Regions from separate parts of the Mesorhizobium sp. M0296 genome, predicted to be linked through region 1. Evidence: riboswitches for the same ligand, from Rfam matches in the RefSeq annotation. Region 1 holds a riboswitch; the other holds the start of a gene.
The links. Region 1 has a riboswitch for S-adenosylmethionine ahead of NKI97_RS16310 (O-succinylhomoserine sulfhydrylase). Riboswitches for the same ligand answer to the same signal wherever they lie in the genome.
Positions count from the first base shown of each region.

Region 2: it holds a riboswitch for S-adenosylmethionine, as region 1 does, so the genes downstream of both, metX (homoserine O-acetyltransferase MetX) here and NKI97_RS16310 (O-succinylhomoserine sulfhydrylase) in region 1, are expected to answer to the same signal.

Region 1 covers NZ_JAMYRZ010000015.1:10,214-20,370, reverse strand. Annotated here, with positions in the region: gene NKI97_RS16335 (aspartate aminotransferase family protein) at 156-1,355, shown strand; gene argF (ornithine carbamoyltransferase) at 1,370-2,281, shown strand; gene NKI97_RS16325 (Hsp33 family molecular chaperone) at 2,444-3,454, shown strand; gene apaG (Co2+/Mg2+ efflux facilitator ApaG/CorD) at 3,461-3,853, opposite strand; gene NKI97_RS16315 (glycosyltransferase) at 4,081-5,235, shown strand; gene NKI97_RS16310 (O-succinylhomoserine sulfhydrylase) at 5,272-6,462, opposite strand; SAM riboswitch at 6,533-6,610, opposite strand; gene NKI97_RS16305 (2'-deoxycytidine 5'-triphosphate deaminase) at 6,746-7,840, shown strand; gene araD1 (AraD1 family protein) at 7,871-8,863, opposite strand; gene mmsB (multiple monosaccharide ABC transporter permease) at 9,054-10,157, opposite strand, start outside.
Region 2 covers NZ_JAMYRZ010000001.1:75,723-85,879, reverse strand. Annotated here, with positions in the region: gene NKI97_RS00440 (lysophospholipid acyltransferase family protein) at 1-361, shown strand, start outside; gene NKI97_RS00435 (LysE family translocator) at 389-1,009, opposite strand; gene NKI97_RS00430 (aldo/keto reductase) at 1,088-2,035, opposite strand; gene NKI97_RS00425 (quinone oxidoreductase family protein) at 2,381-3,361, shown strand; gene NKI97_RS00420 (gamma-glutamylcyclotransferase) at 3,407-3,940, opposite strand; gene NKI97_RS00415 (DUF2125 domain-containing protein) at 4,055-5,056, shown strand; gene NKI97_RS00410 (prephenate/arogenate dehydrogenase family protein) at 5,190-6,125, opposite strand; gene hisC (histidinol-phosphate transaminase) at 6,132-7,241, opposite strand; SAM riboswitch at 7,380-7,457, shown strand; gene metX (homoserine O-acetyltransferase MetX) at 7,550-8,719, shown strand; gene metW (methionine biosynthesis protein MetW) at 8,835-9,449, shown strand; gene NKI97_RS00390 (DUF1330 domain-containing protein) at 9,475-9,795, opposite strand; gene NKI97_RS00385 (SDR family NAD(P)-dependent oxidoreductase) at 10,032-10,157, shown strand, end outside.

The sequences.
Region 1 (10,157 bases):
TTGCCCGGTCGCTTATGAGCCGGCGTTATGCTGGGGGGCTTGCCGCGCGACCTTGCGCGACCTTTTCGTTGACTTCACGGCCGAAAAACACGATAAGCCACAAGGGCCGCCGCTTTGGCGGCTTTTTGATTTTTCCGGTTCCGGAGACGCATATAATGAGCGGTTCGGCGCTTTTCGAGACCTTTGTTCGCGCACCCCTGGCTTTCGACCACGGTGAAGGCACCTGGCTGGTCACCGACAAGGGCGAGCGATATCTCGATTTCGCCGGCGGCATCGCCGTGAATTCGTTGGGCTACAGCCATCCGCATCTGGTCGCGGCCCTCACCGAGCAGGCCGCCAAGCTCTGGCACGTCTCCAATCTGTACGAGATTCCGGGACAGAGCCGGCTCGGTGAGCGGCTGGCCGACGCAAGCTTCGCCGACAAGGTGTTCTTCACCAATTCCGGCGCAGAGGCGCTCGAATGCGCCATCAAGACGGCGCGGCGCTATCACTTCGTCAAGGGCCATCCCGAGCGCTACCGCACAATCACCTTCGAAGGCGCCTTCCACGGCCGCACCCTGGCGACCATCGCCGCCGGCGGCCAGTACAAGTATCTGGAAGGTTTCGGCCCCAAGGTCGACGGCTTCGACCAGGTCGGTTTCGACGATATGGATGCCGCCGAGAAGGCGATCACGCCTGAAACCGCGGCGATCCTGATCGAGCCGGTGCAAGGCGAGGGCGGCATCAGGCAAGTGCCGACGCAATCGCTGAAGCGGCTCAGGCAGCTCTGCGATCAGCACGGACCGCTCCTGATTTTCGACGAGGTCCAATGCGGCGTCGGCCGCACCGGAAAGCTGTTCGCGCATGAGTGGGCGGGTGTCACACCCGACCTCATGGCGGTGGCCAAAGGCATCGGCGGCGGCTTCCCGATGGGTGCCTGCCTCGCCACCGACGAGGCAGCGGTCGGCATGACCGCCGGCGTGCACGGCACCACCTTCGGCGGCAATCCGCTGGCAATGGCGGTCGGCAACGCCGTGCTCGACGTGGTGCTGGAAGACGGCTTTCTCGAAGACGTCCGGCGCAAGGCACTGCTGTTGAAGCAGGGGCTCGCTGGCGTCGCCGACGAATTTCCGGATGTTATCGAAAGCATCAGGGGTAACGGCCTGATGCTCGGGCTTAAATGCGCGATGCCCAATACCAAGGTCACGGTGGCACTGCGTGACCAGCATCTCTTGACGGTTCCGGCAGGCGACAACGTTATCCGCCTGCTACCGCCTCTCACCGTCACCGACGCCGAGATCCACGAAGCGCTCGAGCGCATTCGTGCCGGCGCCAAGAGCCTGGCAGATGCCATCGTCGCTGCCGCTGCGAAGTAATCCTGGAATTTCTGATGTCCCTTCGCCATTTCACCGATCTTTCCGCCGTTTCCGAAGGCGATCTGCGCTTCATGCTCGACGACGCAGCGGTGCGAAAGGCAAGGCTCAAGGCCGGCGAACGCAGCAAGCCGCTCGAAGGCAAGGTGCTGGCGATGATCTTCGACAAGCCGTCGACGCGCACGCGCGTGTCGTTCGACGTCGGTATGCGGCAGTTGGGTGGCGAGACGATCATGCTGACCGGCACCGAGATGCAGCTTGGCCGTTCGGAGACCATTGCCGACACGGCCAAGGTGCTGTCGCGCTATGTCGATGCCATCATGATCCGCACCACCTCGCATGACCGGCTGCTGGAACTGACGGAAAACGCTACGGTCCCCGTCATCAACGGGCTGACCGACGAGACCCATCCCTGTCAGCTGATGGCCGACATCATGACCTTCGAAGAGCACCGCGGTCCGGTGGCCGGCAAGACGATCGCCTGGACCGGCGACGGCAACAACGTGCTGCATTCGCTGCTGGAGGCATCTGCGCGGTTCCATTTCAAGCTGAACGTCGCCGTGCCCGAGGGCAGCGAACCGGCCCAGAAGCATGTCGACTGGTCGAAAGCCAATGGCGGCAAGCTGAAATTCACCCGTTCGCCCGAGGAGGCCGTTCACGAGGCCGACTGCATCGTCACCGACTGCTGGGTGTCGATGGGCCAGGAGCACCGAGCCCGCGGCCACAATGTCTTCCTGCCCTATCAGGTCAATGCGGCACTGATGGCGAAAGCCAAGCCGGACGCGCTGTTCATGCACTGTCTACCGGCGCATCGCGGTGAGGAGGTTACCGACGAGGTCATCGACGGACCGCATTCGGTGGTGTTCGATGAGGCCGAGAACCGGCTCCATGCCCAGAAGGCGGTCCTGGCCTGGTGCCTGGGCGCTTGATACGAGCCGCGGTGATCCGGGCCGGCCTGATCTGCGCCGCCTTGATCTGGGCCGCCTTGATCCGGGAGTTGGTGGTGCCTATCTCAGGCGCATCACGCAAATCGAGCGCGTCTCGTCGCATGCGCCCCGGAGGGCGGCATCGCCGCGCCCCGGAGCTTTGTCATGTTGGAAACTCATCAATTGGCTGAACATAAACCCAAGCTCGGCGAATTCGGCTACGCCGGCGACGACCATGTCGTGCCGTTCGAGGTCGGCCCGCTCGACGTGCGCGGTCGCACCGTCCAGCTCGGGCCGATGCTCGATGCTATTCTCAGCCGCCACGACTATCCCGAGCCGGTCGCCCGGCTCCTGGCTGAAGCCTGTGTGTTGACGGTATTGCTCGGAACTTCGCTGAAGTTCGAGGGCAAGTTCATTCTGCAGACCCGCACCGACGGGCCGGTCGACATGCTGGTCGCGGATTTCTCCACGCCGCAAGCGCTGCGCGCTTATGCCCGCTTCGATGCCGACCGGCTGCAGGCTTTGACTTCTGCCGGCGAGACGTCACCGCAGACGCTGCTCGGCAGCGGCGTCCTGGCGCTGACCATCGACCAGGGCGCTCACACACAACGCTACCAGGGCATCGTCCAGCTCGACGGCGTCACACTGGAAGATGCCGCACGCACTTATTTCCGCCAGTCGGAGCAGATTCCGACCGACCTCCGGCTTTCGGTTGCCAAGCTTCTGACGCCCGGCGTCGGCGGTGCCCGCGAGCAATGGCGGGCCGGTGGCCTGCTGGCACAATTCCTGCCGCAGTCGGCGGAGCGCATGCGCGTACCCGACCTTCCCGGTGGCGACGGCGATCCGCGTGAGGAAATCCACGACCCGACCGACAATTCCTGGCAGGAGCTGCTGGCGCTGGTTGGTACTATTGAACCGACCGAGCTGATCGATCCGACGATCGGCGCCGAACGGCTGCTTTACCGGCTTTTCCACGAGCATGGCGTCCGCGTGTTCGGCGGGGTGCCGGTCGCCGACCAGTGCTCATGCTCGAGGGAGAAGATCCACGGCATCCTCGAAGGCTTTTCCGCCGAGGAGATCAGGGACAGCACCGAGGATGGCAGCATTCACGTCGCCTGCGAATTCTGCTCGAAGCAATATGACTTCGACCCGGCGGAGTTTGCAGCGGCCGGATGACGGCCGTCAATTGACGGTGCGCCGCATTCCCGGCAAGTCGAGCGAGAAGGCGGGGATGGCGACGTCGAACGTCTCGCCCCGCTTGTTGCGCATGGTGTAGTGCCCGACCATGATGCCGGACGGCGTCGAGAGCGGGCATCCAGACGTATACTGATAGCTGTCGCCGGGGTTGAGTCCGGGTTGCTCGCCGACGACCCCGGGGCCGCGCACTTCCTCGACCTTGCCGGTGCCGTCGGTAATGTGCCAGTAGCGCGACAGAAGCTGCACGAACTCATCCGACTGATTGTCGATGGTCACCTGATATCCCCAGACATAGCGGTTTTGCGACGGGTCGGAGTGATCCTCCAGATAGAACGGCCTGACCTGCACTTCGATGTTGCGGGTGACGGCGCTGTACATAAACTGCTCCAAAGCAATGTAGATGGAACTTTCGACGCTCAGCGCAGTTTGATCAACGATGCGCGTCATCTCCTTGCCCGACTCGAGCGCAGGTGCCGAAAAACAATGTCATTTGAGTGACACATGACAATGATGGTGTGCAGGCTTGTGCCGGGCGACTCAGCGTTCTGTCGAATTGTTGAAAACGGCCATCATGCGGCCGGCACTTCTGGAGTGACCAGATCTCGATGGAACCGACATTCGCAGCCGCCCTCCTTTCCATAGCCCTCCTTCTTTCAAATCTCGCCAGCATCCTGTTAGCTTCGCTGAAGCTGAAGCGACCAGCCAGGATCGCACCGCCCGCGGCCAACGCGCCGCCGGTATCGATCGTCATCCCGGCGCGCGGCGTCGAGCCGTTTGCCGAAGAGACGCTGGAGCGCGCCTTCTCACTCGACTGGCCGCGCTACGAACTCATCTTCTGCGTTGCCCATGCCGACGACCCGGTGGTCAAGCCGATCACCGCCGCAATGGCGCGCTTTCCAGCTATTCGCGCCCGCCTTCTAGTCGGTGACGACCGCATCAGCGGCAATCCAAAACTCAACAATTGCGTGAAGGGTTGGGAAGCGGCGCATTATAGCTGGGTCATCCTTGCCGATTCCAACGTGCTTATGCCGAGCGACTACGTCCAGCACCTGATGGCGGCGTGGCGGCACGACACCGGCCTGGTCTGCTCGACGCCGATCGGCTCGCGGCCGGACGGCTTCTGGGGGGAGGTCGAATGCGCCTTTCTCAACACGCTGCAGGCACGCTGGCAGTACGCCGGAGAGGCGCTCGGCCTCGGCTTCGCGCAGGGCAAGAGCATGTTGTGGAATAAGCCGATGCTCGACGCCAATGGCGGCATCTGCGCGCTTGCTGCCGAGATCGCCGAAGACGCCGCCGCGACCAAGCTGGTCAACGGGTTCGGACTGCGGGTCAATCTTGTCGCCTCGCCCTTCGAACAGCCGCTCGGCCGGCGCACGTTTGGCGAGATCTGGTCGCGGCAGACGCGCTGGGCGCGGCTGCGCCGCGTCACCTTCGCGCTGTTCTTCGCCCCCGAGATCCTGATCGGCGCAGCGCCGCCGCTGGTGCTTGCGCTGATCGCGGCGGCTGACGCCGGCGTCAGCCTGCCGGCAACCGCCATCGCCGTGCTGGTCGCGGCCTACCTGCCGGAATGCGCCTTGGCCTCGGCCAAGGGATGGCACCTGTCGCTGCGCACCATCCTGGCGATGATGGCGCGAGACCTGATGCTTCCCGCCATTTGGGCGCGCGGATGGCTGAGCGGCGCCGTCGACTGGCGCGGCAATGTGATGACTATCCAGACCAAGGCCGTCGCGGAGCTGGAAGAGACCCCGTCCGGCGCCTGATCGGCGCGTCCCCGCTCGCCTCTATTCGGCCAGCCCTTATCCGGCAACTCTCAGTGCCTGCTCGATGTCTTCGAGCAGGTCGTCGGCGTCCTCAAGGCCAACTGACAGCCTGAGCGTTCCCGGTCCGATGCCGAGCTCGGCGCGGGCCTCATCGGTCAAGTTCTTGTGCGTCGTCGTCGCCGGATGGGTGATCAGGCTCTTGGCGTCGCCGAGATTGTTGGAAATCAGCACGACGTCGAGTGCGTTCTGGAAGGCAAAGGCCGCCTGCTTGCCGCCCTTCACATCGAGGCAAATCAGCGTCGAGCCGCCCGACATCTGCTTCTGGACCACGGCCGCTTGCGGGTGGTCGGCGCGGCCGGGATAGATGACGCGGGCGATTTGCGGGCGCTCGGCGAGGAAATCCGCGATGCGGCCGGCACTTTCCGTCTGCTGGCGTACGCGCAGCGGCAGCGTCTCCAGGCCTTTCAGCAGCGTCCAGGCATTGAAGGGCGAGAGGCTTGGGCCGGTGTGGCGGAAATAGTCATGCAGGTTCTCGTCGATCCATTTCTTGTCCGACAGAACGATGCCGCCAAGACAGCGCCCCTGGCCGTCAATATGCTTCGTGGCCGAATAGACGACGATGTGGGCGCGGAGCTGCAGGGGTTTCTGCTGCAAGGGCGTGGCGAAGACATTGTCGACGATCAACCTGGCGCCGATCGAATTGGCAAGTGCCGCGACGGCAGCAATGTCGACTACCTCCAGCGTCGGATTGGTCGGGCTTTCCAGGAAAAACAGTTTGGTGTTGGGCTTGACCGCCTTTTCCCAATTGGCGATGTCGGTGCCGTCGACCAGCGTTGCCTCAATGCCGTATTTCGGCGCCAGCGTCTCGACCACCCAGCGGCAGGAGCCGAACAGCGCGCGCGCCGCCACGATATGGTCGCCCGCCTTGGCGCTGCACAGCAGTGCTGCCGTCACCGCCGCCATGCCGGATGCCGTGGCGCGCGCGTCCTCGGCTCCTTCCAGCGCGCACATGCGTTTCTCAAACATGTCGACCGTCGGATTGGCATAGCGCGAATAGATGAAGCCCGGCTCCTCGCCCTTGAAGCGCGCTTCCGCCGCTTGCGCCGTCTCGTAGACATAGCCTTGGGTGAGATACATCGCCTCGGAGGTCTCGCCGAAGCCGGAACGCAGCGTTCCGGCATGCACGAGTGCGGTCTGAGGCTTCCAGTCGCGCTTCTTGGTCATCATTCTATCCAAACACCAAAATTGGTCCAAACAACAAAAAACCGGTCGCGAAAGTCGCAACCGGTCCATATGGCCTTGCGGCCCGACGGTCCTTTAGCGACTTGTTTAACGTGGCTGCAAGCCGACCGGCCAAATCACCACGGGATAACGAGCTTTAGACCCGCGCCACGCTTGCGTCAATTGCCGGCATGATTAAGAGGATTGTACCAAGCAGGTGCCAAAGGCGTCCACGGTCGGACCTGCGACAGAACAAGACCTCGCCCGGCGTTCGAACGGAGCCAGACCCTTGCGGCAGACAGGCATTCTTCCCGATCAGGATATTTCCGCGCTGTTCCAGACGGGCGCGCTGAAATCGCCGCGCACGCTCGATGCCGATCAGATCCAGCCGGCCAGCCTTGACCTCAGGCTGGGCGACAAGGCCTGGCGGGTGCGCGCTTCCTTCTTGCCCGGCCCGGACCACAGGGTTGTCGATAAGCTCGACCGGCTGAAGCTGCACGAGATCAACCTCGCCGAAGGTGCCGTGCTGGAAACCGGCTGCGTCTACATCGTGCCGCTGCTCGAAAGCCTGGCGCTGCCCGCCCATATTTCCGCCTCCGCCAACCCGAAAAGCTCGACCGGACGGCTCGATATCTTCACCCGGGTAATGACCGACCGTGGCCACGAGTTCGACAAGATCGCCGCCGGCTATGAAGGCCCGCTCTATCTGGAGGTCAGCCCGCGCACTTTCCCGATCGTCGTGCGGACCGGCTCGCGGCTGTCGCAGATCAGGTTCCGCACCGGCAATGCGCTCTTGTCGGAAAGCGAGCTGCACGACCTGCACCGCGCCGAGATGCTGGTCGCCACCGAACCGCCCAACATCTCAGGCGGCGGCATCGCGCTGTCGATCGATCTCGACGGCGACAAGGACGGGCTGGTCGGCTATCGCGGCAAGCACCACACCGGCCTGGTCGACGTCGACAAGCGCGCCGCGCAGGATGTCGTCGATTTCTGGGAGCCGCTCTACAAGAGCGGTGCCGGCGAGCTGGTGCTCGATCCGGACGAATTCTATATTCTGGTGTCGCGCGAGGCGGTGCATGTGCCGCCGCTCTACGCGGCCGAAATGACGCCTTTCGACCCGCTGGTCGGCGAGTTCCGCGTCCATTATGCCGGTTTCTTCGACCCGGGTTTCGGCCATTCGGCGTCGGGCGGCACCGGCAGCCGGGCGGTGCTCGAGGTGCGCAGCCATGAAGTGCCGTTCATCCTCGACCACGGCCAGATCGTCGGACGGTTGGTCTACGAGCACATGCTGAAACGGCCGCGGGCGCTCTACGGCACAGATCTAGGCTCGAACTATCAGGCGCAGGGCCTGAAACTGTCCAAGCATTTCCGCGCTGCGCGCTGAGCTTCCTCTCACTTGCGGGCTACGCCCGGCTCAAAGCGCCTTCACCGCCACCTTCACCGGCTGCTCGATTTCAAGCGGGTTGCGCAGCGGCAGGCCGAAATCCTGCGCCTCGATTTCGAATACGTCACCGGCCTCGGTCCTGATGCCGTCGGCGAAGGACAGCGTCGCCGTGCCGAACATGTGCACATGCACGTCACCCGGCTGGCGGAAGGCCGAGTATTTGAAGTGATGATGCTCGAGATTGCCAATGGTGTGCGACATGTTCGCCTCGCCCGACAGGAACGGCTTTTCCCAAAGCAGCTTGCCGTCGCGCAGGATGCGTGAAGCGCCGCGGATATCGGACGGCAGGTCGCCGATCAGGATCTCCGGCCCGAACGAAGCGTTGCGCAGCTTGGAATGGGCAAGGAAGAGATAGTTCACACGCTCGGTGACATGGTCGGAAAACTCGTTAGACAGCGTGAAGCCGACGCGGAACGGGGCGCCGTCGTCGCCGATCACATAGATACCGGCGATTTCCGGCTCCTCGCCGGCATCCTGGGCGAAGGCCGGCGACATAAGCGCCGCACCGGGCGCCACCGCCATGGTGCCGTTGCCCTTGTAGAACCATTCCGGCTGCACGCCGATCTGGCCCTTCGCCGGCTTGCCGCCCTCAAGCCCCATGCGGAACATCTTCATGGAATCGGTCAGCTGTTCCTCGCCGTCCGTGCTGAGCTTCTTGTGCATGGAATCGCGGGTCGCGGCGGAGCCGAGATGCGTCAGCCCGGTGCCGGTGAGATGGAGATGCGCCGGATCGGGATGGTTGATCGGCGACAGCAGCCGGCCCTTCTTGTAGGCTGCGTCGAGATCGACGGTTTCGCCGAAGCCCTTGCGCTCGATCAGGGCAACAAGCCCGCTGCCGGTACGCGCGGCTTCCATCGCCAGCGAATAGACGCTGCGGGCGCCGTTGATGACGCGGGTCTTGCCGCCGTTGCGGGCAACGACCCGGATCGTATCGGCGTCGTCGAGGATTTGTGAGATCAGCATGGTAACCCTCTCTGAATTGCGGGCTTGGCGTGCCTTTCTTGGCAAACCCTGCCCAGCGCGGCTCGGACCCTTGTCCGCGCCTCGGTTGAAATTCTTCGTCCGGATTGCGCTCGCGGATCAGGTCCCTCGGGGACTTTTTTGCGCCGCCCGGCAGCGCCGCGATGTGACCCGTATGCCTCCTGGTTGCCTCTCAAGCCTTGTTCTTGTTGTAGACGTCGAAGACGACGGCGCCGAGCAGCACCAGGCCTTTGACCACCTGCTGCCAATCGACATTGACGCCCATGATCGACATGCCGTTGTTCATGACGCCCATGATGAAGCCGCCGACCACCGCGCCGATCACCTGGCCGACGCCGCCCATCGCCGAAGCGCCACCGATGAACACCGCGGCGATGACGTCGAGCTCGCTGCCGAGGCCGGCCGCCGGCACAGCCTGCCCCAGGCGCGCCGCGATAATCAGGCCGCCGAGTGCCGACAGCACGCCCATATTGATGAACACCATCAACGTCAGCCGTTCGGTCTTGATGCCCGATAGCTGGGCTGCCTTGGCATTGCCGCCCATCGCATAGATGCGACGGCCGATCGTCATGCGTTTGGTAACGAAGACGAACAACGCGATCAGCACGCCCATCACCATGAGAACGATCGGGAGGCCCCTATAGGTGGCGAATTGGTAGACGAGAAACAGCGCCAGCGCGCTGATCACCAGGGTCTTGACGACGAACAGCGAGAAGGGCTCGGCTTCGTAGCCATGCTTTTCGCGGGTGCGCCGTGCCCTGAGCCCGAAATAGGCATAGGCGAGCACGGCGACGAGGCCGATCACGATCGTCGTCAGGTGCAGCGTCAGGCCGCTGCCGACAATGGTTTTGCCGGCGGCGTTCACGGTTGGCGGTATCAGCGTCAATGGGCCGATCAGGTCCGGAATGAAGCCGGAACTGAGCGCCTTGAAGCCGACGGGAAGCGGCCCTACGGAAGACCCGCCACCCAGCAGCGCCTGGCAGATGCCGCGGAAGATCAGCATGCCCGCCAGCGTGACGATAAAGCTCGGTATTCGGTGATAGGCAATCCAGTAGCCTTGTGCCGCGCCGATCGCACCACCGACGATCAGGCAGATGATCGACACCACCAGCGGATTGCTCAATGGGCCAAGCGGCCAGATGACCATCATCATCGCCGCCAGTGCGCCGATGAAGCCGGCGACGGAGCCGACGCTGAGATCGATGTGACCCGAAACGATCACCAGAAGCATGCCCAGCGCCATCACGATGATGAAGCTGTTCTGCTGCACGAGATT
Region 2 (10,157 bases), on a different contig from region 1:
GATCATCTATCCCGAGGGCACCCGCCGGGCGCCGGGCGACGAACCGGTCTACAAATACGGCATCGTCGAACTCTACGCGCAACTTGGCATTCCGGTGGTGCCGGTCGCTCACGTCGCCGGCCTCTATTGGCCGCGCCGCAAATTCCTGCGCTATCCCGGCACGATCAAGGCGCGCTTCCTGCCACCGATCCCGCCCGGCCTCGGCAAGGACGAATTCATGCAACGGCTGATCGGCGAGACGGAGGCCGCCTGCGACCAGCTCCTCGTCGAAGCGTCGCAGACGCCGAACCCGCCGCCGATGCCGCCGACGGCGGTGAAACGGCTTGGTGAGCTGGACGCGAAACCTGAATTGAAAGGCTGAGACACCCGCCGCGGATGCCAGAAAGGCTCACGGCAAGGCAGCCAGGGCGGCTGTTGCAACCAGCGTCACGGCAAACACCAGATTGATGATCCGCGACGCCAGCGGTTTGCGCAGCAAACGTGCAAAAGCCGCGCCGGCGAGAAGCCACAAGAGATGAATGGCAACAATCATCAAGGCGAGGACCGCCAGCTTGGCTGAAATAGCAAGACCGCCGGCGCCGGAAGACGCGCCGGCAAACACGGCGGCAATCGCCACATAGGCTTTCGGATTGGCAACGGCCAGAAGGAACCCGCCCAGGAAAGTGGGAAGCGCCGCCCCACCAATGCGTGCCGCCAGTGGCGGCGCCGTCGCAATCTTGAACGCCAGATAGAGGATGTAGGCTGCTGACGCGACCGCCAACAGCGCTGCGAGCTTCGGCAGCGCGGTGAGAACGGCCATGATGCCCGTCGCCACCACCGAAAGCACGAGGACCGTCCCGACAACGATTCCCGAGGCATAACGGAGCGAATCGCGCAGGCCGAATGCGGCGCCGATCGCGGTGACACTTATCGTCGCCGGCCCCGGGCTGCCCATAACGATGGCCGATGCCAGCACAAGCGCCAGCAATTGCTGCCATAGCTGCTGATCGAGAAGACCCTGTCCGGCCATGCGGCGTCCCTGCATCCTGCGACGATGCAGGGATGGTAGGGCAAGGCAGCGGCGCCGGTCTTGAACGATCGTGCGCGGCTATGGGCTGGCCTTGTCGAGCTCGGCGATATCGTCCGGGCTGAGCTGCAACGACGCGGCACGCACCAGGCTGTCGAGCTGGTCGAGCGTCGTCGCGCTGGCAATCGGAGCGGTGACGCCGGGCCGTGCCATGACCCAGGCAAGCGCCACTTCCGCTGGCTTGGCCGAGTGTCTGGCTGAAACGGCATCGAGCGCTGAGAGAATGCGCATGCCGCGGGTGTTGAGATAGCCTTTCACACCGCCACCGCGCGGGCTTTTGCCGAGGTCGGCCTCGCTGCGGTACTTGCCGCTCAGAAACCCCTTGGCGAGGCTGAAATAGGTGATGACGCCGATGTCCTCGGCCGCGCACAGATCGCGCAGCGGACCATCGAAGGACGAGCGGTCGTAGAGATTGTATTCCGGCTGCAGCACCTCGTAGCGCGGCAGGCCGCGCAGGCTTGCTACGTCAAGTGCGGCCCGCAACTGGGCGGCGTCGAGGTTGGAAGCGCCGGCATAACGGATTTTGCCCTTGTCGAGCAGTTTCTGGTAGGCGCCGAACGTTTCCTCATAAGGGGTCGCCGGGTCGGGCCAGTGCGACAGATAGAGATCGACGCTATCGACCTGCAGCCGCTTCAGCGAGGCGTCGATGGCCTTTTCGATGTAGGCGGCGGACAGATCCCTCTTGCCCTGCCCCATATCCGAACCGACCTTGGTGACAACGACAACCTTGTCGCGGTTGCCGCGGCTTTTCATCCATTTGCCGATAATGGTTTCGGATTCGCCGCCCTCGTGGCCGGGAATCCAGCGCGAATAGGAATCGGCCGTGTCGATGGCGTTGAGGCCAGCGTCGACAAAGCGGTCGAGTAGGTCGAACGAGGTTTTCTCATCGGCGGTCCAGCCGAACACATTGCCGCCCAGAACCAAAGGCGCGATGGATAGGTCGGTGCGACCGAGACGACGTTTCTGCAAGGCTGATCTCCATGGTGATTCATGCTGGGGCGGGTGGGAGCCGCCGACCGGGCTAACCTATGTCGCACCGTGGCAACGTCAAACGCATAGCCTCTTTTCCAGCCCGCCGCCGCTTCACAAAACCGCGACCCGCCGCGCCGTGTCGGGCTTCAAGACGCTGTCCCGAATTTCCAAACCAGTACCCTCTGAGGAAACAATCTGGCAAGTTTAGCACATAGATTGTCAAATCTGCCAATTCAGACCTTTGCCGGCCGGCCATAAGTTCCGCCGCGCCGACGCAAGTCTCGGCACGGTCTGGCCCGGGCTCAGACTGTTGGCCCAGGATCGTTTGTTGTGGAGACCGGCATGAAAGCAATTGTATTTGACGCCATCGGCTCGCCCCGCGACGTGCTCTATGTGGATGACCTGCCGATGCCGCGGATCGGCGACGGCGAGGTGCTGGTCAGGATGGTCTCGGCCTCGATCAATCCGGGCGACTTCCTGTTTATCCAGAACCTCTATCCCGAACCGAAGAAGCCGCATTTTCCCCGGCAGATCGCGGGAAACCATGGCGCCGGCATCGTCGAAGCCGTTGGCGCGAACGTCTTGCTGGAACCGGGCACGCTTGTCGCGTTCGGCTACTATGGCAGCTGGGCCGAGTACGCGGCCATTCCCGCCGAATGGCTGATCCCGTTGCCTGCCGGCTATCCTGTCGAACGCGCCGGGCAGATGGTGAACCCCATTACCGCGTGGGATCTGCTGGTGGATTCCCGCGTGCGGCCTGGCCAGTGGCTGGCTGTCACGGCCGGCTATTCGTCAATTTCGACAATGGTGATGCAGTTCGCCCAACGACGCGGCATCAACGTCATCGCGCTTGTGCGGCGCTCGCACCAAAGCTTCGATCTGAAGACGCTTGGCGCCGCCGCCATTCTTGACCTTTCTGACTTGAAGGCAAGTATCCGGGAAGCGGTGATGGATATCACCGGTGGCGCCGGATTGAACGGGATTATCGACAATGTCGGCGGACCTGTCAGCGGCGAATTGATCCGCACCCTGGCGCTTGGCGGACAGATGGTGATCAATGGCGGCATGAGTGCCGAGCGCTTCGAACTGCACAACTTCGATGTCTTGCTGAGCGGCGTCGAGATCAGGGCGAATATCTATCGCTATTTCTTTTCGCCGCCTGCCGAAGCCGACCGGCCTGTGCTACGCGAGGTTATCGACACCTTCGGCCAGCCCGGCTTCCACGTTCCTGTCGGCGGTCTCCACGCGCTGACCGAGTTCAAGCTTGCCGTGGCAAACAGTCTGGATCGCGCCGATCTTGGAAAACAGATTTTCAGGATGTAGCCCAGACCACGACACCGAAAACATCATGGTCAACGATAAAAGAAGCTACGTCGCGATCCGTCTTGTCACCTCTTCCAGCCAGTGGTCGCTGATACCCAGTGCTTCAAGGTGCTCCAGCGTGCTGAGCACGTAGTCCTCATTCCTCCCCGACTGGCCGACGGCGCCGCGAACGACGGTCGCCGCCTCGGCCGGGTCGAGCGCACCGGCATATTGCTCATGGCTGCGGTCCACGACATAGGCGATGGCTTCGACCGTCCCGCTCCCATCCGTTTCACTCTTGTCGAGGCGAACGCTGAGCACACGTTCGAGATAGACGTTGGTGACCAGCTCGCGTTCGCGCAGATAGGTAATGACCTCGTTGCGCAGCTCGCCTGGAACCCGGAACGCCAGCCCGATGCAGGAGCCTCCGCGGTCGAGGCCGAGCACCAGGCCCGGCCGTTCGCGCGTGCCGCGATGCACGAAAGAATAGACGCAGAGCGAACGGCGGTAGCCATGCAGGCGCGCGCGCCGCGTCTCGACATGCGCGAATCCCGGTCGCCAGATCAGTGAGCCGTAGCCAAAAACCCAAAAATCGCCCATATCGCCAAGCCTGATTGTGACGACCACCTCACCGGTGGTGTTTCAGTCCGTCTGCCTATTGGTGCCGCAAGCGACAGCCCACCCGTGCCACCCCGCGTTAACGAAAGCCGCAGCATGACGTCAAGTGACGAGCGCCCGCCGCCCAGCCAACGTCGCCGCCTGTTGTGGCTTGCCGCTTTCATTCTCGTGCTGTTCGGCATCTACAGCGCGGGCTGGTTCTACCTGGCGGACCTGGTCGAGAGCGCAACCAAAAAGGCGGTCGCCGACCTCGACGACAAAGGCATCAAGGCCGACTGCGCCAATCTCGCGGTCAGCGGCTATCCCTTCAGCTTCACCGTTTCCTGCGACAGCCTGGCTTACGAGGACGACAGCCGCAACGTCGCGGCATCGACAGGCAAGATCAACGCCGCCACGCAGATCACGCGGCTTCTGTCGCCTGCCGCCGAGCTCAGGGGGCCGCTCAGGACCTCAGTTCCCGGCATGACCCCGCTCTGGATCGACTGGGATGATCTGCGGGCCGACATGAAGCTGTCCTGGCCGCTGCCGAGGCGCCTCTCGCTGCAGGCAGAAGGCCTGTCCGGCCAGACCGATCCGGCAGACGACACCGATCCCGTCTCGCTGTTCAGCGCCGGAACCGCCACCGGACAATTGCGCCCAAACGGCCCGGACATCGACTATGCCGGCAATTTCACCGATCTTGAAATCGACGCGGCGGCCATCGACGGGCGCGTCTTGCCGCCGCTCGACGGCAGCGGCGACCTGACGCTGAAGAACGGCGTCACGCTGATCAAGGCAAATCCGAAGAGCCTGCGCGGCCAGGCGGCCGAAATCCACAAGCTCGATCTGTCGTCCGGAACTGCGCGCATCACCGTTTCCGGACCGCTGTCGGTCGATGACGACGGTCTCATAAATGCCGACCTGACGATCAGGCTCAATGATCCAAAGGCCGTGGCGGCAATCCTCGCCACCGCCATCCCCGAGCAGAAGAAACAGATCCAAACCGGCTTTGCCGGACTGGCGCTGCTCGGCAACCAGCCGTCGATGCCGCTGAAGATCGTCAGGGGCAAGGCCTCGCTCGGCTTCATCCCGCTCGGCAAGATCAAGCCGCTCGACTAGAGCAACTCCAGGAAAAGTGTGAAACGGTTTTCCGTCCGGAATTGCGCAAAACAAAGAGATAGAGCGGTTCGGCGTTTCTGTGAAACGATGAACCGCTCTAAGCCGGGCCGGCCTGCGATCGGCCTGCCGCGGCTTATCCCTTCGGCGGGTGTTCGACTGCCTGGCGGCCGAAATCCGGTACGTCGATGTCCTGGCCGGCCTCGATAATCGAGCGGCGGACGGCGCGGGTGCGGGTGAACAGGTCGAACAGTTTTTCGCCGTCGCCCCAGCGGATCGCCCGCTGCAGCGAGGACAGATCCTCGGAAAACCGCGCCAGCATTTCGAGAATGGCGTCCTTGTTGTGCAGGCAGACGTCGCGCCACATGGTCGGGTCGGACGCCGCGAGACGGGTGAAGTCGCGAAAGCCGGAAGCCGAGTATTTGATGACCTCGGACTTGGTCACCGACTCCAGATCGTCGGCGGTACCGACGATGTTGTAAGCGATGATATGCGGCAGGTGCGAAACGATGGCCAGCGTCATGTCGTGATGCTGCGGGTCCATCGTGTCGATGTTGGAGCCGCAGCGGCGCCAGAATTCCGAGAGCTTTTCCAGTGCTGCGGGATCGGTGCCGGGCAGCGGCGTGAAAATGCACCAGCGGTTCTCGAACAGTTCGGCAAAACCGGCGTCCGGTCCCGATTTTTCGGTGCCGGCCAAAGGATGGCCGGGGATGAAGTGCACGCCATCAGGCACGTGCGGCTGCATCTGCGCGATCACCGACGCCTTGGTCGAGCCGACATCGGTGAGGATGGCGCCCTTCTTCAGCGCAGGCGCGATCTCTGCGGCGACCGTGCCTGAAGAGCCGACCGGCACCGAAACGATAACCAGATCAGCATCGCGAACCGCCTCTTTCGCATCCGTCGTATAGGTGTCGCCAAGGCCGAGTTGGCTCGCGCGTGCCAGCGTCGCGTCGCTGCGCGTCGAAATCGCCACTTGGCCGGCGAGTCCCTCGCGGCGGATGACGCGGGCCAGCGACGAGCCGATCAGGCCGATGCCGACCAGCGCGATCTTTTCGAACATCGGTGAGGTCATGGTGTTCTAGCTTTTCAGGAATGTCGCGAGTGCTGCGACAACGCCGCGATTGGCCTCTTCGGTGCCGATGCTCATGCGCAGCGCGTTCGGAAAACCGTAGCCGGAAACGCGCCGCAATATGTAGCCGCGCGCACTGAGGTAGTCGTCGGCGGCCGCCGCCGAATGCCTTTTGTCCTCGGGAAAGTGGATGAGGATGAAATTGCCGACGCTCGGCGTCACCCGCAGCCCGAGCCCGCTTAGTTGCTCGCTCAGCCAGGCTAGCCAGGTCTCGTTGTGCGCGACGCTGCGTTCGATATGGGCGCGGTCGTGGATCGCCGCGATGCCGGCCTCGATCGCCGTCGCATTGACGTTGAAAGGCCCGCGCACGCGGTTGATCGCGTCGATGACGTGCATTGGCGCATACATCCAGCCGATCCGCGCCCCGCCCAGGCCCAATTTGGAGAAAGTGCGGGTCATGACCACGTTTTCCGCGCTGCCCACCAACTCGACGCCGGCTTCATAATCGTTGCGCCGGACATATTCGGCGTAAGCTGCATCCAGCACCAGAAGCACGTTTCGCGGCAGGCCGGCATGCAGGCGGCGCACCTCCTGGAACGGCACGTAGGTGCCGGTTGGATTGTTTGGATTGGCAAGGAAGATGATCCTGGTGCGCGGCGTCACCGCAGCGAGGATCGCATGGATGTCGGCGCGTTCATCGGTCTCCTTGACCGTTACCGGGACGGCACCGGCCGACTGTATGTAGATCTTGTAGACCATGAAGCCGTGTTCGGTGATGATGGCTTCGTCGCCGGGTGCGAGATAGGTCTGCGCCAGCAGGCCCAGAATCTCGTCGGAGCCGTTGGAGCAGACGATGTTCGCCGGGTTGAGCCCGTGCACCTCGGCGATCGCTTCCCTCAGGCGCCTGGCGCTGCCGTCGGGATAGACCGCGAGCTTGTCGGCGACCGCGCGCGCGGCCTCTATCGCCTTTGGCGAAGGACCGAGCGGGTTCTCGTTCGCCGACAATTTATGGACCTTGGCGACACCTTCAGGCGCCGCGCTCTTGCCGGGCACATAGGCTTCGATGTCCATGATGCCGGCGCGGGGCGTTGGACGTGTCTGATCCGGTGTCTGGCTCATTCCATGAAATCCGTCGAGGATGCCTCCATCGGGAGGCCGCAGCGGAAATACAAGCCGTGGCCCGGAATGTCGAGGGGCGGCAATTCGGGATCAAGAACTTGCCGTTGACGAACCCACGCGCGAGTCATAGAAGAGCATCGACAGTTCCGTGGTGATTTGGCCGGTCGGCTTGCAGCCACGTTAAACAACTTGCTAAAGGGCCGTTTGCATCTTGTAACCGGCTTTGCGAAGGCATGGCCGGTTTTTTGTTGCCCGGGCTGGCTGTTGCCCAGACCGGCGGACAACGGAAGGCCGGGCAAGGATATGTAATGGTCGCTTTGCGCGCTCGAAAAACCAACAACGAGGCCGACCAGCCGTCGAGCCCGGTGTTGCGTTTCGGCGCCGACAAGCCGCTCAAGCTCGACGCCGGCACGCTGCTGTCGCCGTTCCAGATCGCCTACCAGACCTATGGCGCGCTCAACGATGCGCGCTCCAACGCCATCCTCGTCTGCCATGCGCTGACCGGCGACCAGCACGTCGCCAACACTAATCCGGTGACCGGCAAGCCGGGCTGGTGGGAAGTGCTGATCGGTCCCGGCAAGATCATCGATACCGACCGTTTCTTCGTCATCTCGTCAAACGTCATCGGCGGCTGTCTCGGCTCCACCGGCCCCGCCTCGACCAATCCCGCCACCGCCAAGCCCTACGGGCTCGACCTGCCGATCATCACCATCCGCGACATGGTGCGGGCGCAGTTGATGCTGGTCGAGCATTTCGGCATCGAACAGCTGTTCAGCGTGCTGGGCGGCTCGATGGGCGGCATGCAGGTGCTGCAATGGGCCTCCAGCTATCCGGAGCGCGTCTTCTCGGCGTTGCCGATCGCCACCGGTGCCCGCCATTCCTCGCAGAACATCGCTTTCCACGAGGTCGGCAGGCAGGCAGTGATGGCCGACCCGGACTGGCATGGCGGCAAATATTTCGAGCATGGCAAGCGGCCGGAAAAGGGGCTGGCGGTGGCGCGCATGGCCGCCCACATCACCTATCTGTCGGAAGCAGCGCTGCACCGCAAGTTCGGCCGCAACCTGCAGGACCGCGAAGCGCTGACCTTCGGTTTCGATGCCGACTTCCAGATCGAGAGCTATCTGCGCCATCAGGGCATGACCTTCGTCGACCGCTTCGATGCCAACTCCTATCTCTACATGACGCGGGCGATGGACTATTTCGATCTCGCCGCCGATCATGGCGGCCGGCTGGCCGATGCCTTCGCCGGCACCAAGACGCGCTTCTGCCTGGTTTCGTTCACCAGCGACTGGCTGTTCCCGACCGAAGAGAGCCGCTCGGTCGTGCACGCGCTGAACGCGGCCGGCGCTTCGGTCTCGTTCGTCGAGATCGAGACCGACCGCGGCCACGACGCCTTCCTGCTCGACGAGCCCGAACTGTTCGCCGCCATCAAAGGCTTCATCGCCTCGGCCGCCCGGGCAAGAGGGCTCGGCGCATGACCCCAAAAAGTTGCAGGCTTTTCGGATCAGGACCATGCGCCAGGCATCAGCGCATGACCCCGAAAGGTTGCAGACTTTTCGGATCAGGATCATGCGCCAGGCAGGAGCCGAACGCATGAGCGTCAACCGCGCCCAGCGCGTCGACCTCGAAGTCGTCGCCGATCTCATCCCGCCGCAGTCGCGGGTGCTGGATGTCGGTTCCGGCGACGGCCTGCTGCTCGAATTGCTGCAGGCGACCAAGAAGGTCGATGGCCGCGGGCTGGAGCTGTCGCAGCGCGGCGTCAACGAATGCGTGGCGCGTGGCCTGTCGGTCATCCAGGGCGATGCCGACAAGGATCTCCAATTCTATCCCGACAAGGGCTTCGACTTCGTCGTCTTGTCGCAGACCTTGCAGGCGACACGCAATCCGAAGCTGGTGCTCGACGAACTGCTCCGGATCGGCAACCGCGCCATCGTCTCATTCCCGAATTTCGGCCATTGGCGGGTCCGCTTTTCGTTGCTCTTCAACGGCCGCATGCCGGTGACCAGGGACCTGCCCTATTCCTGGTACGACACGCCGAACATCCATTTCTGCACCATTCGCGACTTCGTCAATCTGTGCGACGAGCTTGGCGCGACGGTGGAAAAGGCAACCGCGCTCGACGCCAACGGCCAGCGGATCGGCTTCTCGATGCCGTGGTGGTTCTGGAATTTCTTCGGCCAGCAGGCGGTATTCCTGCTGAAACGATAAGAGCCAATCGTGGCAGATCGTCCCTCTATTCGAGAACGTCGGTGGCCTTGTGGGGGTGCTGGACGCCGTCGACGAAGACCACGTCGGACTGGGAATTGCCGGTGCGCAGCGGCAATATCTCCTGATAGGCGGGCGAGTCGTACCATGCACGTGCCTGCTGCCGGTTGGGAAACTCGATGACTATGAGATAGCCCGGCCAGGTGTTTTCAACGACTTCCACCTCGCCTCCGTGCACCACGAAGCGGCCGCCAAACGGTTCCAGTGTGGCATCGATCTTGTGCAGGTACTCGACGATCTGCGGCCCCGGCGTGACCTGGCGCATATGGGCGACGGCGTAGGCGGTCATGGCGTAATCTCCTTGTGGTCGAAGGCCGGACAACCGGCTTGATGGGAGCAGTTTGCCGAGACGTAGTACGCTGGTCGATTACCCCAGAGGTAATGACACTGAATACAAAAACCGACGCGCGGCTGCCGTCACCTGAAAGATATTTCCGCCTGGCACCGATGATTTTGGCACACCTGCGCTGTCCTTATCGATGAGCGCGCCTGGATGGTCCGGCGGCCGGGAACGAGAGGTGATCCATGGGATCGTTGCAAAATCAGAATGTCGTCGTCGTCGGAGGCAGCCGTGGTGTCGGCCGCTCGATCGCGGAGGCCGCCCTCAAAGAGAAAGCGACGGTGCTCGCCGTCGCCCGCGGAAAACAGGCC